DNA from 2 places in the Dokdonia sp. Asnod3-C12 genome. Region 1 is predicted to be linked to the other one. Evidence: riboswitches for the same ligand, from Rfam matches in the RefSeq annotation. Region 1 holds a riboswitch; the other holds the start of a gene.
What was found. Region 1 has a riboswitch for S-adenosylmethionine ahead of ACJJVW_RS09190 (O-acetylhomoserine aminocarboxypropyltransferase/cysteine synthase family protein). Riboswitches for the same ligand answer to the same signal wherever they lie in the genome.

Region 1 (6,451 bases):
ATTCTAGCGATATAGCAAGCTCGTGCGCGTTTTTACAATGACGCTCCACGCGCACCGCTAGCGTTTCAAGACTTTTTGAAATTGTCCACGCGTTAAATGGAGATAATGCAGGTCCCGTCACTCTTGCAAATCGATATATCGTATCTATTAATTGCGCCCTTCCCACGGTGATTCCTCCCATGGTGCGCCCCTGCCCATCCAGTAATTTTGTAGCAGAATGTATTACAAGGTCTGCTCCATAGTGTATAGGCTGCTGTAAATAAGGTGTTGCAAAACAATTATCTACTATAAATATGAGATTATGCTTTTGCGCAAGCGCTCCTAGACGCTCTAAATCTGCAATTTCTGTAGCAGGATTTGTGGGAGACTCTACGTATATGATTTTTGTGTTAGGCTGTACTTTTGAGGAGATCTCGTTTAGCTCAGTAATATCAAAATAGGTATGAGTAATTCCCCATTTAGGTAGATGTTTTGTAAATAATGTGTGCGTATTCCCAAAAATCGCTCTCGCCGAAAGCACATGATCACCACTATCAAGTAAGGCAGCAAACGTGCTAAAAATAGCACTCATGCCAGTGGCAAAAGTCACGCCTTGCTCTGCTCCCTCTAGCAAACAGATTTTTTCCACCAGCTCTGCACAGTTAGGGTTTGTGTAACGGCTGTAGATGTTACGCTTTTTTTCTTCGGCAAAGGAGGCTCTCATTTCTTCGGCGCTGTCAAATACAAAACTCGAAGTGAGATAAACCGGCGCGGCATGCTCTTGATGCACAGAGCGCTCAAGCTGCGTGCGTATGGCAAGTGTTTCTGGGTGGTGCTTGCTCATTAATTAAGGCTTTGCGTTATCTTAATTATATCACTTAAAACACCTCTTGCCGTTACTGCTTTACCAGCTCCCGCACCTTGAATCACAAGCGGCTGATCTCCATATGAAGCGGTATAAATCTCAAAAACAGCATCTGCTCCTTGTGTCTGACCTAGTGCGGTAAACTTAGACTCTTGGACTAGTTTTACCTCCAGTTCTTGTGTTTTGACATTGAGTTCTCCCACGTGACGTAGCACTTCATGTCTTGAGAGTTTACTTTTACTTTCTGTAAAAATGGTATCAAGTGTTTTTACGCTTTCGCGAAACTGTGTTAAGGTAGTTTTACCATTTAATTCCTTAGGAACTAGAGATTGGATTTTTACATCTCCAAACTCCTTTGCAAGGCCTATCTCTCTACTTAAAATTAATAGCTTGCGAGCAACATCTTTCCCTGAAAGGTCTTCTCTTGCGTCTGGCTCGGTAAGTCCAAGCGCGTCTGCTTCTAATAATATGTCTGAAAAGTCTTTATCTTCTTTAGAAAAATTATTGAACAAGTAACTCAATGATCCAGAAAAGACTCCTCTTATCTTATGGATCTCTTCTCCACTTTCATAGAGGTTTTTAATAGTTTCTATAATTGGCAACCCAGCTCCTACATTTGTTTCGTAACCAAATTTCTTATTATTAAGCGCTAGAGATGCTCTCAACTTTTTATAGAAATCATAGGACAGTGTGTTAGCAACTTTGTTTGCTGTTACAATATGAAAACCATGCTCCACGAGGTCTATGTAATTATTTGCAAAGGTTGCGCTAGCTGTCACATCTACGGCTACAAATTCTTGCTCCTGCGTGTGCTCATTATCGTTTTGTTCTTTTATTGTTTTCGCGAAAGCGTAAATATCATCTAGCGTATAAGGCTGCGCTGCGGTCTCAAAATTAGAACTCCAACCAGAGGTGACGTTATCTTTAAATAGCGCCAACTTAGAGTTTGCAATACAAAAAATGTTGAGCTTTCTATTTGTAGTTTTTTTATTAAAATCTGTGATCTGCGTGATGAGGGTGCTCCCCACATTACCGATCCCAAAGATGACTATATTTATTTGTGACATAACTGTTTTTGAAAAATAGGTTGTACGATAGCAGCGAGCTGCTCGTATTCAATTAAAAAGGCATCGTGACCGTGGATGGAATTTATTTCATGATAGCTAGACGTAATTCCAGTTTCTTGTAGCGCAAGGTGTGTGTCATATATCTCATCTGCTAGAAAAAGTCCGTCGGTATCTATTGCGACAAGATGCACCTTTGCTGTAAGTTGGTTCACTACTTCATTAAAGCTTTGCTTACCCTTTGTGATATCTGCCGTAAGCAATAATTGATTCATTAATTTATAAGAAGCAATAGAAAATCGCTCTGATAATCGCTTACCGTGATGATCTAGCCAACTTTGAATATTATATAAAGAAGCTTCTTTTTTAGTGCGCTTAAATTTTTCTTTAAAAGAGGCAGGCGTGCGATAAAAAGTCATCGCATGAATGCGTGCATCATAGATAGGTTTCTGAGAGTGATTCAATAAACTATCTTGAATATGGCATTGTGCAATCACCCAGTCTGTCGCTTTCCAGTCGGTTGCTATTGGGATAAGATGCTCTGCGAGGTTAGGTCTTTGTGTTGCAAGTTCCCAAGCAATCTGACCACCAAGCGAACCTCCTATAATGGCAAAGATTTTTTTAATATCTAAATTATCAAGTAAGGCAATTTGGACCTTTGCAATATCACTATTAGTAAATGCCCTATAATTAAGCACTAGATGATTTTGATTATTATCATAACCATTCCCAGGAATATCCATCGCAAGTATGGTATAGCAACTTGTATCAATTGCTTTATCTACACCAATCAAATCACTCCACCAACCGTTTTCTCCAGTTACAGAAGAGTTTCCCGTAAGTGCATGATTTACTAGCACGACAGGCGCTGTACCTAATGGCTCACCAAATAATTGATACGTGACATGTAAATGACACGTGTATCCCGAGTGTGTTTTAAAATCTTGTAAATCAATGTGTAAAAGCATAGCCTATCTATAAGTTAAAAAAGGGAGTCCCTATGAACAGGGGACTCCCGCACTAATTAATTAACTAAGATTAATTACACTAAGACGTTTTTATCTACTCGCGCAAATGCTGCTACGAGATCTTCTTTTAAATCTGCTATATCCTCAAGACCTACAGAAAGACGTATTAAATCTTTAGTCACGCCTGTGCTTACTTGATCATCATCACTAAGCTGTTGATGTGTTGTACTTGCAGGGTGAATTATAAGCGATTTACTATCTCCTATATTTGCTAGCAGTGAGAAAAGTTTAGTTTCATTTGAGATTGTCTTTGCACTCTCAAAACCTCCTTTTACACCAAAGGTCACAATCCCGCTCTGTCCTTTAGGCAGGTATTGTTTTGCAAGGTCGTTGTACTTACTAGAAGCAAGACCTGGATAGTTTACCCATGCCACCTCATCACGAGTTTGTAACCACTCTGCAAGTTCAAGCGCATTTTTTGAGTGCTTCTGCAACCTAAGTTCTAGTGTTTCTAGACCTTGTAAGATTTGGAATGCATTAAACGGACTTAAGGCAGCGCCATGATCACGCAATCCTTCTATACGCACCTTAGCAATAAACGATGCTTCCTTAATTACATCCCAATAAACTAAGCCATGATATCCAGCAGATGGCTCCGTAAATTCTGGAAACTTACCATTACTCCAGTCAAATTTTCCAGCATCTATAATAACTCCACCTAATGCGGTTCCATTACCATTTATGTATTTTGTAAGTGAGTGAATCACGATATCTGCACCGTGCTCGATTGGGTTGAGTAATGCTGGTGTTGCTACGGTGTTATCTACAATGAAAGGGACTTTGTGCGCTTTCGCGAAAGCGGAAATACCTTTTAAATCTAACACGTCAAGCTTAGGATTACCTAATGACTCTACAAAGAAAGCTCTCGTATTTTCTTGTGCTGCCTTCTCAAAATTTTCAGGATCTGAAGGATCTACAAATGTGGTTGTAATCCCAAAACGTGGTAATGTCACGCTCAAAAGATTCCATGTGCCTCCGTAAAGACTACTAGAAGCTACAATGTGATCTCCCTGCTTTAGTAACGTAAGTAAAGTCGTGTTAATGGCCGCAGTTCCTGAGGCAGTCACGACAGCTGCTAGTCCGCCCTCTATGTCTGTAAGGCGTTTTTCCAGCACGTCATTTGTAGGGTTATTGAGACGTGTGTAAATAAAACCTGGCTCAGACAGGTTAAATAGGTTTGCTGCATGGTCTGCATCTTTAAAAACATAAGCCGTGCTCTGGTAGATAGGCACCGCTCGAGTCCCTCCATTTGCTGCATAATCGTGTCCTGCGTGCAACGCTTTGGTTGCCAATTTTTGTGTACTCATTTTTCTCTTTTTTGTCCCAGTACTACTAGGATTAATTTTAGCCATTCACTTCGTGTGAACGGATTAAAAACAAAAGCCAAATATTTCCAATGCGAATCCTTATCTCAAGGTCGAGGAAATGTTTAAAGAAAAATATTATAAGAAAAAACATAAGCGCATACCCGTGAGGTACTTGCTCGATGTTATCTATCCTCAAGTTTCGGTAATGAGCGATTCTTGGGTAGAATGTAGCACCTTCTTTCTAAGTGAAAGGGTTGCTAAGGCTTCATAGGGTCATTCCCTCAGCCTTTCTTGATAACATTTATTCTGTTCATTATTGCGCTTTCGCGAAAATCTGAACTGTCATTGAACTTTGTGAGCACAAATATTGTAAAAACAAATCTACAAAAACAAACTTTTTAGAATATTTTTCTAAAAAGTTTTATTAAAATCACTATTTCAGTAAAATATTCCGCTCAAATTATTTTTACAGTATAATATTCTAATTAAGATAATGAGACGTTGAAATTTACTCTTTAAATTTTCACAAAACAATAACATAACCCTACTAAATTGGTAGGATAATGGATTGTTTATATTATTAAAGTTTCTTTACCTTTGTGCCATAATTACGAGGACAGATTTGACTGCTTGCAACCTCAATAAAAAATGGCTAAAATCAAACATAAGACTTTAACGTTTCTTATGTTATGTTTCTACCCAGCATACGTCAAATCTACTTCTTGACAAAAAATTAAAAAATGGCTTACTTATTTACCTCAGAATCTGTTTCTGAAGGACACCCAGATAAAGTTGCAGATCAGATTTCTGATGCGCTTATTGATAATTTTCTCGCTTTTGATCCGCAATCTAAAGTTGCTTGCGAGACCCTAGTTACCACTGGACAAGTAGTACTTGCTGGTGAAGTACGATCTAGTGCTTACTTAGATGTTCAAAAAATCGCTCGTGAAACCATTAATAAAATAGGTTACACTAAAGGTGAATATATGTTTGACGGTAACTCTTGTGGTGTATTATCTGCCATACACGAGCAGTCCGACGATATTAACCGTGGTGTAGATCGCGACTCAAAAGAAGAGCAAGGAGCAGGAGATCAAGGAATGATGTTTGGTTATGCTACAAAGGAGACAGAAAACTTTATGCCACTGGCACTTGAGCTTTCTCATAAATTACTTATTGAACTAGGTAACCTACGTCGTGAAGACGACGAGATTACTTATTTACGTCCAGACGCAAAAGCGCAGGTGACTATAGAATATAGTGATGAAAACGTACCTCAACGTATCGATGCTATTGTAGTTTCTACACAGCATGATGATTTTGATGAGGACGAAGCTATGCTAGGTCGCATACGTGGAGATATTCAAGATATTTTAATACCTCGCGTAGTAGGTTTATTACCAGAAAATATTGCAAATCTTTTTAATGATGATATTAAGTATCACATTAACCCAACAGGAAAGTTTGTAATAGGTGGACCTCACGGAGATACAGGTCTTACAGGTCGTAAGATTATTGTAGATACTTATGGTGGTAAAGGAGCTCACGGAGGTGGAGCTTTTTCTGGAAAAGATCCATCAAAAGTAGATCGCTCTGCTGCTTATGCTACACGTCACATTGCAAAAAACCTTGTTGCTGCAGGCGTTGCAGACGAGATTCTTGTGCAGGTTTCTTATGCTATTGGTGTTGTAGAGCCTATGGGAATCTTTGTAGACACGTACGGTACTTCTAAAGTAAACTTATCTGATGGTGAGATTGCAAAGAAAGTTACTGCACTATTTGACATGAGACCAGCTGCTATTGAAAGTAGATTAAAACTACGTTCTCCTATGTACAGCGAGACTGCTGCCTACGGACACATGGGGCGTACAAATGAAGTAGTTACAAAAACCTTCAAGAGCTTTGACGGCAAAGAAAAGAATATCGAAGTAGAATTATTTACTTGGGAAAAACTTGATTATGTAGAGAAAGTAAAAGAAGCTTTCAATATATAATTCACTTATATACGTATTAAAAAGGGAGCCTAATGGCTCCCTTTTTTTTGGTTTATACATTATCATTGCGACAGCTTTATGATTACTCCTATGCGCTCACTGTTATGTGATTTCTCGGCAGGCTCGAAATGACAGAAGTGTTGTTACTCAAATACGATTTTATCTACTTCAATTTCAAAATCTGTAGCAGCTTTTGTGTTTGAGATAAGTCCTA
Region 2 (6,451 bases), 1.3 Mb from region 1:
CATAAAGTTATAATGCTGCATAAAATTTGCTGCAAAACTTAATTACAAGCTCTTCTAGGTTTCTTCTCTCTTTCGCTTTCGCAAAAAATTCTACATATAACCTACCAGTCATTAGCACTAACCACGTACTTCGATGATAAATTAATCAGCTTTCGCGAAAGCGTGCTTATGAGTATCACTCTTAAAGATGATGTATAAGATGGTAACTACAAACAGTAGTAATAAATACCAAGTATTTGCTACAAGATCTAAGTAATTGATATTACCTTCTGAGAAGCTCAAAATCATTAAAACCTGCGCTCCATAAGGTAATAAGCCCTGAAAGATACAAGCGAAAATATCCAGAATAGAAGCCGTTTTCTTATTGTCTAACTCATATTCATCATTAATGGTTTTTGCTATAGGTCCAGCAACAATGATGGATACGGTATTATTTGCAATTGCCATATTGATGGTGCTTACCAGCGCTGCAATACCAAGTTGGGCAGTTTTTTTACTCTTAATAAGTTTTTTAATTTTCACTAAGATAAACTCAATACCGCCATTACTAGCTACAAGTGCTGCAAGACCACCAGTGAGCAGAGACAACAAGAAAATCTCGGTCATATTTGTAAATCCTGTATAGGCAATTTTTGTGGACTCTATAATGGTAAAATCACCATAAATAATACCCAGCAGCGCTGCTGCAAGGACACCTACAAGTAGCGTTACAAAAACGTTTAGACCTACAATAGATAGTATAATGACAAGGACATATGGAGCAATTTTTATTACATCATATTCATAAACAACGGTTTCTGTAACATCTGTCGTGAGATCTACTCCTTTAAAAATCAAAATAGCAATGGTAAGTAGCGCTGCGGGAACGGCAATCTTTATATTTTGCTTGAATTTATCACTCATTTTTGTTCCCAAAGATTGAGTGGCAGCAATCGTGGTATCTGAAATTACTGAGAGGTTATCTCCAAACATACTACCTCCTAGCAGAGCTCCACAAAGTATGGCAAGGTCTGCGCTACTTTTATCTGCAAAACCAACAACAATGGGTGCTAAAGCTACAATTGCTCCCACAGAAGTCCCTGTAGAAACTGATAAAAACCCAGCAATCACAAAAATACCTACGTAGATATATTGTATCGCAATGTAATCTAAGCCAAGGTTTACAATCGCATCTACACTCCCTGTAGCATTAGTAATTGCGGCAAATGCCCCAGCAAGTAAATAAATGAGGCACATGGTTAAAATTTTATCATCACCACATCCTTTGAGTAGAATGTCAATCTTAGCATTTATGGTCTGTTTAAACATTATAAAAGCCACGATAATTCCAGCAATAACTGCCATAGGAGCAGGTAGTGCATAGAAGTCATCTTGATAAATACCAACACCTAAAAATGTAATAACAAATACAAATAGCGGGATTAAGGCTGTAAATTTTGGGGTAATTTGTGTAGTCTGTGTCATGTTCTTCTTCATTCTTGCAAGGAGATAATAGCAATTATATAGAAGTATGAGTTAACATTGTTTCCAATTAATTGGCTTATCTATTTAGCACCTTGCTCGTTATTGCAGGTTGCTATCTCCTTATTGAGATTCTTGATAAATAATTTAAAAGCGCAAAACTAACACTTGAATCTTCTTGTAGCGAACAGAAATCGTTAATTTAATTATAAAGATTATTTTGAATGTATAGTCTTCTGAGATTTAAGTCGTCATGAACATATAAATGTAGATAAAAATCGAAATTAATAAGGTAATATGTATCACTATGAGTCAGTAGGTTACAGTTGTATATGAGTTTTTACGCTTTCGCGAAAGCGTAACTCTCAACTAAAAATACATTTGATTTAACCTTCTTAGAGGATCTTTATGATGGTTGTGTAATCATACTTATTTAAAGAAATAATTACCTTTGCACCCCATTATGAAAAACGAAACATCACAACTACTAGATTTTGTTACTAGCGAACTCTCAAAAGCCGGTTTTACAATCACTCCAGATATTAATAGGGTAGAAGGTCTAGACTTTCTCATTACGGCACCTACAGGTAAAACAAGCGAATTACAGCTGCGTAACATCAAAGTTAAAGAGGAAGAAAGTATAAAAATTCAAAAGCTTGATTATGGACAGATTGCACCGCACCGTTTTTTAGGTTTAGTTACAGTGATAGAAGATGCCCCAAGAGCCTTTTATATCATTCCGTCTGCTACGTTTACAACAGCAGATAATGTGATATTCTTTGAGCATCCTATGGAAATGATGCCGCACTTAAGCCACTGGGAGATTAAAGTATTTACCGCCGCTATTCCTAAGTTTGCTCAATATGAAATAAGTAATTTTTATAAAGCTTAACAATCAATTTACCTCTAGTAAAAAGATTATCAATAGCACTAGCTTCTTGATGAATAGCGTTCATGCTTCTCTAAGATTAGAAGTAGTTTTGCGCACAATTCAATTGAATCAACATCGTGAGAGGGGCTCACGATTTTTGAGCTTATAAAGGTCTGGCAGGGGTGTCAGGCCTTTATTTTTTGAGATAATATTGGTTATTATGAATCATCGTAAAACTACATATCACAGTACAAGTTTTTATAGTCTTTAGATTCATTGATGGATTCCTTCGTAAGCCGATTTTCTTCTTGTAGTTTTGCAAATTATAATTCGATTAAAAACAAGTAATTATGAGTAAAGTAAAAGGAAATGATGTAGTAAAAGTACACTACACAGGAAAATTAGCAGATGGACAGGTGTTTGATAGCTCTTTACAAAGAGAACCTTTGCAGGTAGAACTTGGCAAAGGCCAACTTATCCCAGGATTTGAGAATGCTTTAATAGATATGGCGGTTAACGAGAAGAAAACGGTTACTATAACTAAGGAAGAAGCTTACGGTGACGTACAGCAAGAGTTATTTCAAACAGTACCGAAAACGCAACTACCTGAAGAAATCAAACCAGAAGTAGGTGTTATATTAGTAGCTTCTAGACCTGATGGTTCTGAGCAGCAGTTACGTGTATCTGAAGTAAATGAAGATCACATTATTGTAGATGCAAACCACCCACTAGCAGGACAAACACTAGAGTTTGAACTTGAGCTTTTAGAGATTGCATAAGACGACTTAATATTAAGTATATAAAACGCCTTAGCATAGCTAAGGCGTTTTCTTTTTGTATAGAATTAAGGTTGTTCAGCAATAAACTACAAAACAGTTCCCGTTAAATATAAAAGCCTGCAGTCAAAGTCTTCTTCTTGCAATAATTTGATGGCTTTCTTACTACGTACACCAGCTTTACAATACACAACCAGATCTTTAGTTTGCAGTACTTCGTGTGCTCTATTCTGCAGTTCGCCTAAAGGAATATGTTGCCCTCCTATATGATGTACTGCTCTTTCATGATGCTCTCTAACATCTAGAAGATTGTATTTGTCTGGATGTTTATTAATCTCATCTATTGTAATTCCCATATTGTCAATAGGAAACTCACATTGTAATTCGTACTCATCTTCAAGACAACTAACTATAATACTAGTATCTTTTTCAAATCCTAAAATCATTTGTTCCATGCTTATCATATTATAGGTGAGCAGTTTGCCAGAAAGAACATCAGCTATTCCACAGATGATTTTTAATACTTCATTTGCTTGAAATGCACCTATAATTCCTGCTAGTGCGCCTAGCACTCCGGCTTCAGAGCAATTAGGCATTTCATTCTGCTTAGGAGGTGTTGGGTATAAACATCGGTATGTAGGACCACTTTTATAATTATATACAGCCAGCTGACCTTCAAATTTATAAATAGAACCCAGCACAACAGGTTTATCTTTTAATACAGCAGCATCATTTACTAAATATCGAGTAGCAAAATTATCAGAACCATCCACAATAATATCATAGTTTGCAAAGAGCTCTAGCGCATTATCTCTAGTAAGACGCATTGGGTATTTATCAAATTTAATATAAGGGTTGAGCCTTTCTAAGCGGCTTGCAGCTATTATCGCTTTGTTACTTCCAATATCATCATGAGTATATAAAATTTGACGTTGTAAATTAGATTGCTCAACAAGGTCGTTGTCTATAATCCCTATTCTGCCTACACCTGCTGCTGTGAGATATTGCAACGCGGGGCATCCCAAACCACCAGCACCTATCACTAAAACACTTGCATTTTTTATTTTTAATTGGCCCTCTATTCCTATTTGGTCTAGAATAAGATGTCTGCTATACTGTTGTTTTTCTGAAGTGGTTAGATCCATTTTACACAGTTTTAAAATAACTTTTATCCCAATCTTTCCAAACCGCTTGGTATCCTTTAGATTCAATCATTTGTTTGATTTCTTCCGTATCTCTTTCGTCTGAGATTTCAAATTGCTCTAATGATTGTGGATCTACCACATATCCTCCAGGGTTTGTCTTAGATTGTGCACTTATTGACGTAATCCCTAAACTTATAATGTTATTACGGAAGCGTTCACTTTCTCTAGTAGACATTGATAACTCCACATCTTCATCTAGTAAGCGATATGCACAAATAAGCTGCACCAGGTCGGCATCTGTCATTTCAACTTTAGGTTGCACTTCTCCTTGGTGCGGTCTTAGCCTAGGGAAGGAGATGGAGTACTTTGTTTTCCAATAGCATTTTTGTAAATATTTTAAATGTAAGGCTGTATAAAAACTATCTACACGCCAATCTTCAAGACCAAATAAAGCACCAATACCTATTTTGTGTATTCCAGCTTTACCAAGTCTGTCAGGTGTATCTAAGCGATAATCGAAGTTAGATTTTCTGCCCTTAGGGTGATGTGTTTTATACGTTGCTTCATGATACGTTTCTTGATATACCAACACGGCATATAAACCAGCTTCTATAAGCTGTTCATATTCCTCTTGATCTAGCGGTTGCACTTCGATGCTAATGTTTGCAAAATGTGCTCTTATGAGTTCAATAGCGTTCTTTAAATAAGAAACGCCTACCGTTTTGTTTGCTTCTCCGGTAACTAGTAAAATGTGATCGTACCCTTTAGATTTTAAGAATGCTACTTCTTTTAAAATCTCGGTATCACTAAGGGTTTTGCGAGGGATTTTGTTAGTCATACTAAAACCGCAGTACGTACATATGTTTTGACACTCATTAGACAGATACATCGGAATATACATCTGCATGGTATTACCAAATCGCTTTTTAGTAAGCGCATGACTACGCTGTGCCATTTCCTCAAGAAAGTCTTTGGCAGCAGGAGAAATGAGTGCTTTAAAATCTTCCAATTCTATTTTTTCCTTATCAAGAGCATGCCGCACATCTTGTGCTGTGTAGCTATAGATTTCATTCTCTACGGTATCCCAGTCATAGGTGTCAAAGGTGTTTTTAAAAGACATAGGCAGTTGTTTTAATTAAGAAAAGAAGTGAGCGGGCTGCTAGCTTCTGCATATGTTTTTACCGGAGCTAATTTTCCATTGTAAGCCATGCGCCCAGCCTGTACTGCCATTTTAAATGCCTTTGCCATAGCTACAGGATTTTTAGACACTGCGATGGCTGTGTTCACTAACACAGCATCAGCTCCTAACTCCATAGCATAAGCCGCATGCGACGGACTACCAATTCCAGCATCTACAATTACTGGCACATTACTTTGCTCAATGATAATTTCCAGAAAGTCTACCGTTTTTATTCCCTTATTAGTACCTATTGGCGCTCCTAGGGGCATTACACATTGTACTCCCACATCTTCCAGCCTTTTACATAACACAGGATCTGCGTGTATGTATGGCATCACTACAAAACCTAATTTTACTAGCTCTTCGGCGGCATTGAGGGTTTCAATAGGGTCTGGTAAAAGGTATTTGGGATCGGGATGAATTTCTAGTTTAATCCAATTAGTCTCTAGTGCCTCACGTGCTAGTTGTGCTGCAAAAACTGCTTCTGTTGCAGTTCTTACTCCAGAGGTGTTAGGTAGTATATTCACATGAGGACGCATAATGCTTTGCAGCATGGTATCCTCTTCATTGGCAACATCTACACGCTTTAGAGCAACGGTTATTAGTTCGCTCTCAGATGCTATCAAAGCCTCTGTCATTAAATGATCTGCGCTAAATTTTCCCGTTCCAGTAAATAATCGTGAGCTGAATTCCTTGTCGGCTATTTTTAAAATATCGTTCATATATTATTCAATGTATGATGTTGTTCTTCTATTAATAATGCTCCTAGTGATTGTTGCAAGGCATCTATTTTTGTAAAATCACTAGTGATTTCTCCAGATACAGCGATTCCATGAATGCCTGTTTTTATTAAATCTGTTAGGTCGTCGATGGTGATTCCTCCGATTGCGATAATGGGAGTTTTAGTTTTTAATGTATCTGTAATTTGGTGATAGCCATTATAACCTAAAAACGGACTTAAATTTTTCTTGGTAGTTGTAAATCGTAAGGGACCAAGGCCTATATAATCCACACCTTT

Region 2: it holds a riboswitch for S-adenosylmethionine, as region 1 does, so the genes downstream of both, ACJJVW_RS14760 (Na+/H+ antiporter NhaC family protein) here and ACJJVW_RS09190 (O-acetylhomoserine aminocarboxypropyltransferase/cysteine synthase family protein) in region 1, are expected to answer to the same signal.

The regions. Positions count from the first base shown of each region.
Region 1 covers NZ_JBEFNY010000003.1:2,021,735-2,028,185, reverse strand. The annotation lists gene ACJJVW_RS09205 (trans-sulfuration enzyme family protein) at 1-823, opposite strand, end outside; gene ACJJVW_RS09200 (aspartate kinase) at 823-1,911, opposite strand; gene ACJJVW_RS09195 (alpha/beta fold hydrolase) at 1,899-2,876, opposite strand; gene ACJJVW_RS09190 (O-acetylhomoserine aminocarboxypropyltransferase/cysteine synthase family protein) at 2,951-4,243, opposite strand; SAM riboswitch class I at 4,423-4,544, opposite strand; gene metK (methionine adenosyltransferase) at 4,984-6,237, shown strand; gene ACJJVW_RS09180 (CIA30 family protein) at 6,381-6,451, opposite strand, start outside.
Region 2 covers NZ_JBEFNY010000003.1:3,281,983-3,288,433, forward strand. The annotation lists gene ACJJVW_RS14760 (Na+/H+ antiporter NhaC family protein) at 142-1,476, opposite strand; SAM-I-IV-variant riboswitch at 1,512-1,608, opposite strand; gene ACJJVW_RS14765 (hypothetical protein) at 1,925-2,353, shown strand; gene ACJJVW_RS14770 (peptidylprolyl isomerase) at 2,683-3,111, shown strand; gene ACJJVW_RS14775 (ThiF family adenylyltransferase) at 3,198-4,253, opposite strand; gene thiH (2-iminoacetate synthase ThiH) at 4,255-5,373, opposite strand; gene ACJJVW_RS14785 (thiazole synthase) at 5,385-6,155, opposite strand; gene thiE (thiamine phosphate synthase) at 6,152-6,451, opposite strand, start outside.